3 regions of the Klenkia sp. AC732 genome follow, and region 1 is predicted to be linked to each of the others. Evidence: riboswitches for the same ligand, from Rfam matches in the RefSeq annotation. Region 1 holds a riboswitch; each other region holds the start of a gene.
What was found. Region 1 has a riboswitch for S-adenosylmethionine ahead of thrC (threonine synthase). Riboswitches for the same ligand answer to the same signal wherever they lie in the genome.

Region 1 (3,269 bases):
GGCGCCAGCGAGGACGCGCAGTCCAACAGCCGGCTCAACCTGGTGGACGTCGCGACGTCGTCCGGGCTGAACTTCACCCTCTTCGTGCTGTTCGCGACGACGTCGTTCTTCCTGGTCGTGGTGTACGCGTTGTTCTTCGGCGACACCGTGGCCAGCGAGGCCCAGTGGGGGTCGCTGCGCTACGCGCTGGCCACCCCGGTCCCGCGGATGCGGCTGCTCCGGCAGAAGTGGCTGGCCGCGCTGGTGATGTCGGTGGCGGCGCTGCTGACGGTGACCGTGGTGGCCGTCGTCGCGGGCGGGATCGCGTTCGGGTTCGAGGACATCCAGACGCCGATCGGCATCACCATCGGCCAGGGCGACGGGCTGCTCCGGCTGGCCGGGATGGTCGGCTACCTCGCCGTGCACCTGCTCGTCGTCGGCACGCTGGCGTTCTGGCTGTCCACGGTCACCGACGCGCCGCTGGCCGCCGTCGGCGGGTCGGTGTTCACGATGTTCGTCTTCGCGATCCTCGACCAGGTCGAGCAGCTGGGCAGCGTCCGGGACTACTTCCCGACGGCGGAGGAGTTCGCCTGGACGGACCTGCTGCAGACCCCGGTCGACAGCGGTGACCTCTACCGCGGCGTCATCCAGTCGCTGCTCTACGCCGCGGTGTTCACCGCGCTGGCCTTCCGGCACTTCGCCCGCCGCGACGTCACCAGCTGAGGGAGGGCCCCAGCGGGGTCAGAGCGAGGCGCGGACGGCCTGGGCCCAGCCCTCGCCCATCGGGGCGTGGGTGGCGGTGGCGTTCGGCAGGGCCGCGATGGCCGCCGGCATCCCCTCCACCGCGGCGCCGTTGGCGGTGATCCACAGCCGGCCGACCGACGGCGCCATCTCCAGGTCGCTGACGGAGTCCCCGACGGCGACGGCGTCGGCGGGGTCGATGCCCCGGCGGGCCAGGTCCCAGGCGATGGCCGCGCCCTTGTCGATGCCGCGCGGCATCAGGTGGTAGACGTGCGGGTCGGTGCCGTCGCCGTCGCCGTCGCCGTCCAGCGTCATCCGTGAGGTGCGCGGGACGCGGCCGTTGTCCTTGACCGTCAGCCAGCCCCAGCCACGTGCGGCCAGCCAGTCGTCGACCGCGACGGTGTCCAGCCAGCCGCGGAGCAGGGCGTCGGCAGAGTGCGTGGCGTGCCAGGGCGCGTGCCACTCCACCCGGCCGGGGTGCTCGGCCAGCAGGGCGTCGACCACCCCGAGCGAGGCGAGCACGTCCATCGGGGTGCGACCGGCGTGCTCCTCGGGCAGGGCACCGGTGAGCAGGTGGGTCTCCCGGCCGCCGTCCCAGCTGACCAGCGAGCCCAGCTCGGCGACGTGGCCGTCGACGGCGAAGACCCGGCCGGCCTCCAGCAGCTGGGCGTGGGTGCGCCCGGACACCAGCACCAGCGGCACCCCGGCCCGGTGCAGGTCCAGCAGGGCGGCGGCGGGGGAGTCGGTCAGCTCGCGGCCGGCGGTGTGGAAGAAGGAGCCCCGCGGCCCCACCATCGTGCCGTCGAGGTCGGTGTACACGATCGCGGCGGTCATGCAGGTCATCCTGCCGGAGCCCCTGGTCCGGTACGGTGGCCGACGTTCCACTCATCACGAGGGGCAGAGGGACACGGCCCGCTGAAGCCCCGGCAACCACCGCCCGCACCCACGCGGGCAGCAGGTGCCCCTTCCGTCCTGCGCGGCTCGACGGCCCGACGCGGGGAAGATGAGGAGGTAGTCGTCGTATGACCATGACCGCTCCCACTGCCACCGGCGCGATCGCGCAGCCGGTGCCCCCGAACCCCGCCCGCGGCCTGGTGTGCCGCAACTGCGGTGCCACGTTCGGCCTGATCGCCGAGCACGCGTGTGCCGAGTGCTTCGGTCCGCTGGAGGTCGACTACGACCCCGAGCTGATGCGCGCGGTGACCCGCGAGCAGATCGAGGCCGGCCCGCAGAACATCTGGCGCTACAGCGCGTTGCTGCCCACCGGTCAGGACCCGGACTCCCGGGTCAGCCTGGACCCGGGCATGACCCCGCTGGTGCGCGCCCAGCGCCTGGGTGACGAGCTGGGCTTCACCGCCCCGCTGTGGGTCAAGGACGACTCGGCCAACCCGACGCACTCCTTCAAGGACCGGGTGGTCAGCCTGGCCGCGACGGCGGCCAAGGGCTTCGGGTACGCCAAGATCGCCTGCGCCTCGACCGGCAACCTGGCGAACTCGGTGGCCGCGCACGCCGCCCGCAACGGGCTGCCCTCCTTCGTCTTCGTGCCCAGCGACCTGGAGCCGGGGAAGATCGTCCAGTCCGCGGTCTACGGCCAGGCGCTGATCGCCGTCGACGGCTCCTACGACGAGGTCAACCGGCTCACCAGCGAGCTCGCCGAGACCGACGAGTTCGAGGACTGCGCGTTCGTCAACCAGAACGTGCGCCCCTACTACGCCGAGGGGTCCAAGACCGTCGGCTACGAGATCGCCGAGCAGCTCGGCTGGCGGATCCCGGCCCAGGTGGTCATCCCGATGGCGTCGGGGTCGCTGCTGACCAAGGTGGACAAGGCCTTCCGCGAGCTGTCGGCCGCCGGGATCGTCGAGGCCACCGAGTGGAAGGTCTTCGGCGCGCAGTCCGCCGGTTGCGACCCGATCGCCACCGCGTTCGAGAACGGCTGGGACGTCGTCAAGCCGGTCAAGCCGACCGGGATCGCCAAGTCGCTGAACATCGGCAACCCCGCCGACGGGCCCTACGCCCTGGACGCCATCCGGCGCACCGGCGGCTCGGTCGGCCGGGTCGGGGACGCCGAGATCGTCGAGGGCATCCGGGACCTGGCCCGGACCACCGGGGTCTTCGCCGAGACCGCCGGCGGGGTGACGACGGCGGTGCTGCGCCAGCTGGTGGAGCGTGGCCTGCTGGACCCGGCCGCGGAGACCGTCGTGCTGAACACCGGGGAGGGTCTGAAGACCCTGGACCCGCTGATGCCCGTCGTGGGCCCCACCCACCGGGTGGACCCCTCGCTGCGCTCGCTGCGCCAGGCCGGCCTCATCTCCTGAGGTCGGCGGCACCCTCCCTCCTCGGGGGGAGGGTGCCCGCACTGCTCAAGACCGGCCCGCTCGTGTCGATGTAGAACGCATTCGTCCGGAATAGTTCCGGACGGTGAGATGCGGGAGACGCGATGAGCATGTCCGGATGGTCCGTGGGCTCCACGCCCGTGCCGGCGCCGGTGTCCGACCGGCCCGGTCTGGGGCAGGCGTTCGCCGCCACCGCCGGGGTGGCGGTGTCCGACC
Region 2 (3,269 bases), on a different contig from region 1:
ACCTCAGCATCGTTCCACCGACAGAGAGGGGGACGTGGATGCCACGCCCCGAGGGCCGGCCCGACCCGGCAGACGAGACCCAGCTCGAGCGCTCCCCCGTGTCCCTGCGACGCGTGCTGGCGCTCTTCGCCCCCCACCGGCTCCAGGTGGGCACCGTCATGGCGCTGATCGTGCTCAGCTCGCTGATCGCCCTGGCCACCCCCTTCCTGGTCCGCACCGTCATCGACGACGCGCTCCCGCACGCCGACGTCCGGCTGCTCGCCTGGGCCGTGGCCGGCATGGTCGCCGTCGCCGCGTCCACCGCACTGCTCGGCGTCGTCCAGACCTGGCTGTCCACCACCGTCGGCCAGAAGGTCATGCACGGCCTGCGGACGTCGGTCTTCACGCACCTGCAGCGCCAGTCGCTGGGCTTCTTCACCCGCACCCGCGGCGGTGAGGTGCAGTCCCGGCTGACCAACGACATCGGCTCCATGCAGTCGGTGGTCACCTCGACCGCCACCAGCCTGGCCTCCAACGCCACCACCGTCGTCGGCACCGTGGTCGCCATGGCCGCGCTGAGCTGGCGGCTGTCCCTGCTGTCCCTCGTCGTGCTGCCGCCGGCGATCTGGCTGACCCGCAAGGTCGCGCTGATGCGCCGCGAGGTCACCGGCGAGCGCCAGCGCCGGATGGCGGACATGCAGACCCAGGTCGAGGAGGGGCTGTCGATCTCCGGCGTCCAGCTCGGCAAGACCCTGGGCACCGGCCCGGCGCAGTCCCAGCGCTTCGCCCGCACGTCGGAGGAGCTGGTGGCCCTCGAGGTCCGCTCCCAGCTGGCCGGCCGCTGGCGGATGGCCTCGATGAGCATCGTGTTCGCCGGGATCCCGGCGCTGATCTACCTCGTCGCCGGCCTGCCCGCGACGTCGGGTGGCATGACGATCGGCACGCTGGTCGCCTTCACCGCCCTGCAGGGGACCCTGTTCCGCCCGCTGATGGGCCTGCTGGACGTCGGCGGTCAGCTGATCACCTCGATGGCGCTGTTCAGCCGGGTCTTCGAGTACCTGGACCTACCGGTGGACATCGACGACCCGGCCGAGCCCGTCGCCCTGCCGCACGTGCGCGGCGAGGTCCGCCTCGAGCACGTCGGGTTCTCCTACGACGGCGCCCGCGCCGCCCTCACCGACGTCGACCTGGTCGTCCCGGCCGGCAGCACGCTGGCCCTGGTCGGCGAGACCGGCTCGGGCAAGTCGACGCTGGCCTCGCTGGTGTCCCGGCTCAACGACGTCACCACCGGCCGGGTGACCATCGACGGCGTCGACGTCCGCGACCTGTCGCTGGCCGAGCTGGCCCGGGTGGTCGGCGTGGTCAGCCAGGAGACCTACCTGCTGCACACCACGATCCGGGAGAACCTGCGCTACGCGAAGCCCGACGCCACCGACGCCGACATCGAGCAGGCCGCCCGGCGCGCCCAGGTGCACCAGGTCATCGCCGCGCTGCCCGACGGCTACGACACCATGGTCGGCGCCCGCGGCCACCGGTTCTCCGGCGGGGAGAAGCAGCGGCTGGCCATCGCCCGCACACTGCTGCGCGACCCGCGGGTGCTGGTGCTCGACGAGGCCACCAGCGCGCTGGACAACGAGACCGAGCGCGCCGTGCAGGCCGCCCTCGACGAGGTCGCCCGCGGCCGGACGACGATCACCATCGCCCACCGGCTGTCCACCGTCCGGGACGCCGACACCATCGCGGTGCTCGACGCCGGGCGGGTGCTCGAGCAGGGCAGCCACGACGAACTGGTCGCCCGCGGCGGCCGGTACGCGCTGCTGGCCGGGGGCACGGCGGCCGTCCCCGCCTGACCCAGGGTGACGCGGGCCGCCGGGTCGTCCTACGATCGTCACGGCTCACGAGAGGCAGCGACAAGCACCTGGCTGGCTGCCCGGCAACCGCTACTCCGTCTGCGGTGCTCCAGGGGAAGAGCCGGTGTGGACGGCGCCCGCCGTCCGCGCAAGCGACGGAGTGCCCGTACGCCCGGGCCCTCCCGATCACCAGGAGGACGTGGCGCATGACCGACCCCAGCGGCTGGAGCTTCGAGACCCGGCAGATCCACGCCGGAGCGAGCCCCGACCCCACCACCGGCGCCCGCGCGCTGCCCATCTACGCGACGACCAGCTACCAGTTCCGCGACAGCCAGCACGCCGCGGACCTGTTCGCCCTCGCCGAGATGGGCAACATCTACACCCGCATCATGAACCCGACGCAGGACGCGCTGGAGCAGCGCGTCGCGTCGCTGGAGGGCGGTGTCGCCGCCCTCGCCGTCTCCTCCGGGCAGGCCGCGGAGACCCTGGCGATCCTCAACCTGGCCGAGGCCGGGGACCACGTCGTGGCCTCGGCGTCGCTGTACGGCGGCACGTACAACCTGCTGCACCACTCGCTGCCCAAGCTGGGCGTGACGGTGTCCTTCGTCGAGGACCCCGACGACCCGCAGGCCTGGCAGGCCCTCGTGCAGGACAACACCCGCGCCTTCTACGCCGAGACGATCGGCAACCCCAAGGGCGACGTCCTGGACATCTCCGCGGTCAGCGAGGTCGCGCACCGCAACGGCGTGCCGCTGATCGTGGACAACACGATCGCCACCCCGTACCTGATCCGGCCCATCGAGTTCGGTGCCGACGTCGTCGTCCACTCGGCGACGAAGTACCTGGGCGGGCACGGCACCGCCGTGGCCGGCGTGATCGTCGACAGCGGCAACTTCGACTGGACCGGGGGCAGGCACCCCATGTTCACCACCCCGGACCCGACGTACAACGGCGTGGTCTACGCCGACCTCGGCGCCCCGGCGTTCGCGCTCAAGGCCCGGGTGCAGCTGCTGCGCGACCTCGGCCCGGCCATCTCGCCGTTCAACGCCTTCCTGGTGGTGCAGGGCATCGAGACCCTGTCGCTGCGCCTGGACCGGCACGTGGCCAACGCCCAGCGGGTCGCGGAGTGGCTCGAGGCCCGGGACGAGGTGGAGTCCGTGCACTACGCCGGGCTGCCGTCCTCCCCCTGGCACGCGGCCGGCAAGAAGTACGCCCCCAAGGGGACCGGCGCCGTGCTGGCGTTCGAGATCGTCGGGGGCGTCGCCGCCGGCAAGGCGTTCGTCGAGGCCCTGGAGCTGCACAGCCACGTCGCCAACATCGGCGACGTGCGCAGCCTGGTCATCCACCCGGCGTCCACCACGCACTCCCAGCTGACCCCCGAGGAGCAGCTGACCGCCGGCGTCACCCCGGGCCTGGTGCGCCTGGCCGTGGGCCTGGAGG
Region 3 (3,269 bases), on a different contig from region 1:
GCGGTGGTCACCGTGCTGCTGGGCATCCCGCTCGGCGTGCTGCTCACCGTCACCGGACCCCGCGCGCTGGCCCCGCACCCGGTGCTGCACCGGGTCCTCGGCCTGGTCGTCAACCTGGGGCGCTCGCTGCCGTTCATCATCCTGCTGGTGCTGGTCGCCCCGCTGACCCGTGGCCTGGTCGGCACCACCATCGGCTCCACCGCCGCGATCGTCCCGCTGACCATCGGCGCCGTCCCGTTCCTGGCCCGGCTGGTCGAGACCAGCCTGCGCGAGGTCGCGCACGGCAAGGTCGAGGCGGCCCTGGCGATGGGCGCCCGCCGCCGGGACGTCGTCCGCACCGTGCTGCTGCCCGAAGCGCTGCCCTCGCTGGTCGCCGGCGTCACCGTCACCGTCGTCGCGCTGATCAGCTACTCGGCCATGGCCGGCGCCATCGGCGGCGGCGGCCTGGGCGACTTCGCCATCCGGTTCGGCTACCAGCAGTTCCGCACCGACATCACCCTGCTCACCGTCGCCCTGCTGCTCGTCGTCGTCCAGGCGCTGCAGTTCGGCGGCGACACCTGGGCGCGCCGACTGGCGCGTCGCTGACCACCCCATGGAGAACCTCGTGCGTCGCCTCGCCCTGACCCTGTCCGCCCTCACCACCACCGCGGTCCTCGCTGCCTGCGGCGGTGGGGACGCCGAGCTGTCCGGCGCCGACGAGCCGCTGCGCGTCGGTGCCTCGCCGGTCCCGCACGCGGAGATCCTGCGCTTCGTGGAGGAGAACCTGGCCGAGGACGCCGGGCTGGACCTCGACGTCGTCGAGTTCACCGACTACGTGCAGCCCAACGTCGCGCTGGACGACGGCTCGTTGGACGCCAACTTCTTCCAGACCGTGCCCTACCTGGAGGAGCAGGAGTCGACCGCGGGCTACGACTTCACCGCCCTGGAGCCGGTGCACGTCGAGCCGCTGGGCATCTACTCGCAGTCGCTGACCGACCTGTCGCAGCTGGAGCAGGGCGCGACCGTGGCGATCCCGAACGACCCCACCAACGCCGCCCGCGCGCTGCGGCTGCTGGAGGCCAACGACCTGGTCGTGCTGGCCGACACCGGTGACGCCGCCCCCACCTCGCTGGACGTGGAGAGCAGCCCGCTGGACCTGGAGATCTCCGAGGTCGAGGCGGCCCAGGTGCCCCGCTCGCTGGCCGACGTCGACATCGCGGTGATCAACGGCAACTACGCCATCGACGCCGACCTGTCCCCGGCGCAGGACGCCCTCGCGCTGGAGGAGGCCGAGGGCAACCCCAACGCCAACCTGGTGGTCGTGCGCGCCGGTGACGAGTCCGACGAGCGGATCCAGACCCTGGAGGAGCTGCTGCACTCCGACGAGGTGCGCCAGTTCATCCTCGACGAGTACGACGGCGCGGTCATCCCCGCGTTCTGACCCGCACGGCCCCGGGCCGGGCAGCTCCTCGCGGGGCTGTCCGGCCCGTGCCGTCTGTTCTCCACCACGTCGATCGGGATTGACGGGTAGCCCGGGGGTCTGCCAGGCTGGGACCAGGTCACGAGTACCAGCGCGAAGCCCCGGCTCGCTGGTCGGCAACCCTTCCACCGCGATGGGGTGCTCCGGGTGACGACCCGGCGGCTGCGCAGCGCAGCCGCAAGCGCCGGTCCCGCCTCGCGTGCGGGCCCTGACCCACCAGGAGTCCGAGCATGTCCACGACCCTCGCCTGCCGTCCCGTCCCCGCCCTGCTGCCCGCCGTCGGCGCCGACACCCGCGTGCCGCTGGTCACCGGCGGCACCGCGCAGTACGCCAACCTCGACGTCGCCGCGAGTGCCCCGGCACTGGCCGCGGTCGCCGCCCGAGTGGCCGAGGCGCTGCCGCTCTACGCCAGCGTGCACCGCGGCGCCGGCCACCTCTCCCAGGTCTCCACGGCCCTGTACGAGTCGGCGCGGGACACCGTCGCGGCCTTCGTCGGCGCCCGCCCGGACGACGTCTGCGTGCTGACCCGCAACACCACCGACGGCCTGGGACTGCTCGCCGGCTGCCTGCCCGCCGGTGGCGCGGTGCTGGTGCTGGACTGCGAGCACCACGCCGACCTGCTGCCGTGGCAGCAGCGCGAGCGGTCCGGCGGCGGCGCCTGCACCGTGCTGCCCACCCGGCCCACCGTGGCCGACACCCTGCGGGCGCTGGGCGAGGCGCTGGCCGCCCGGTCCTACGCCCTGGTCGCCGTCACCGGCGCCTCCAACGTCACCGGGGAGTCGCTGCCGTTGGCAGACGTCGTCGCGCTGGCGCACGCCGCGGGTGCCCGGGTGGTCGTCGACGGCGCCCAGTCCGTCCCGCACCGCCGGTTCTCCCTCGCCGACTCCGGTGCGGACTGGGTTGCCTTCTCCGGGCACAAGGCCTACGCACCCTTCGGCGTCGGCGCCCTGGTCGGGCGGCGGGACTGGCTGGACACCGGCCGCCCGCACCTGGCCGGTGGGGGAGCCGTCACCGAGGTCACGGTCGAGTCGGCCGGCTGGGTGGCCGCCCCGCACCGGCACGAGGGCGGGTCGCCCAACGTCCTGGGCGCCGTCGCCCTCGCCGCCGCCTGCGACGCGCTCGCCGCGCTGGCCCCCGGCGAGCTCGAGGAGCACGAGCGGGCCCTCCGCGAGCAGCTCGTCGAGGGGCTGGACGCCGTGGACGGCGTGCGGCTGCTGCGCATCTGGTCGGACTCGGTGGAGCCCACCGGCGTCGTCGGCTTCACCGTCGCGGGCGCCGACCCGGGCCTGGTCGCGGCGTACCTGTCCGCCGAGCACGGCATCGGCGTGCGGGACGGGCGGTTCTGCGCGCACCCGCTGCTGGCCCGGCTCGGCGTCCCCGAGGGGGCGCTGCGGGCCAGTGTCGGGGTGGGCACCACCGGTGACGACGTCGCCCGGCTGGTGACCGCCGTCGCCCGGTTCGTCGCCGACGGGCCGGCGGTGGACTACGCCGTGGTCGAGGGCCGCTGGCAGCCCGTGAGCGACCCGCGCCCGGTCGCCGGGCTGGCCGGCGCGGACCTGACCGCCGTCGCCCGCGGCGCCGGGTGCGGCGGCCCGGCGGTCTGACCGGGGGACGACGGGTGAGGGGGCGTGCGGCCGGTCCGCGCGTCCCCTCGCACCGGCGGGCGTGTCCGACGGCGCAGCGCCCGGGTCACCGCCGGCTGGCCGAGGGCGATGCCGCCGACGACGAGCGCCGCGCCCACGACCTGCCGGCCGGTCAGTGACTCGCCACCCAGCAGGCAGCCCAGCGCGACCCCGGTGAGCGGGTTGAG

Region 2: another riboswitch for S-adenosylmethionine. It lies ahead of AC0IVP_RS10690 (bifunctional o-acetylhomoserine/o-acetylserine sulfhydrylase); the one in region 1 lies ahead of thrC (threonine synthase).
Region 3: another riboswitch for S-adenosylmethionine. It lies ahead of AC0IVP_RS12175 (aminotransferase class V-fold PLP-dependent enzyme); the one in region 1 lies ahead of thrC (threonine synthase).

The regions. Positions count from the first base shown of each region.
Region 1 covers NZ_CEEDOS010000070.1:3,853-7,121, forward strand. Annotated here, with positions in the region: gene AC0IVP_RS21185 (ABC transporter permease) at 1-702, shown strand, start outside; gene AC0IVP_RS21190 (HAD family hydrolase) at 721-1,554, opposite strand; SAM riboswitch class I at 1,603-1,730, shown strand; gene thrC (threonine synthase) at 1,749-3,035, shown strand; gene AC0IVP_RS21200 (GAF domain-containing protein) at 3,158-3,269, shown strand, end outside.
Region 2 covers NZ_CEEDOS010000018.1:59,180-62,448, forward strand. Annotated here, with positions in the region: gene AC0IVP_RS10685 (ABC transporter ATP-binding protein) at 39-1,829, shown strand; SAM riboswitch class IV at 1,873-1,990, shown strand; gene AC0IVP_RS10690 (bifunctional o-acetylhomoserine/o-acetylserine sulfhydrylase) at 2,036-3,269, shown strand, end outside.
Region 3 covers NZ_CEEDOS010000022.1:5,793-9,061, reverse strand. Annotated here, with positions in the region: gene AC0IVP_RS12185 (methionine ABC transporter permease) at 1-585, shown strand, start outside; gene AC0IVP_RS12180 (MetQ/NlpA family ABC transporter substrate-binding protein) at 605-1,420, shown strand; SAM riboswitch class IV at 1,537-1,649, shown strand; gene AC0IVP_RS12175 (aminotransferase class V-fold PLP-dependent enzyme) at 1,690-3,063, shown strand; partial or broken gene AC0IVP_RS12170 (DMT family transporter) at 3,177-3,269, opposite strand, start outside.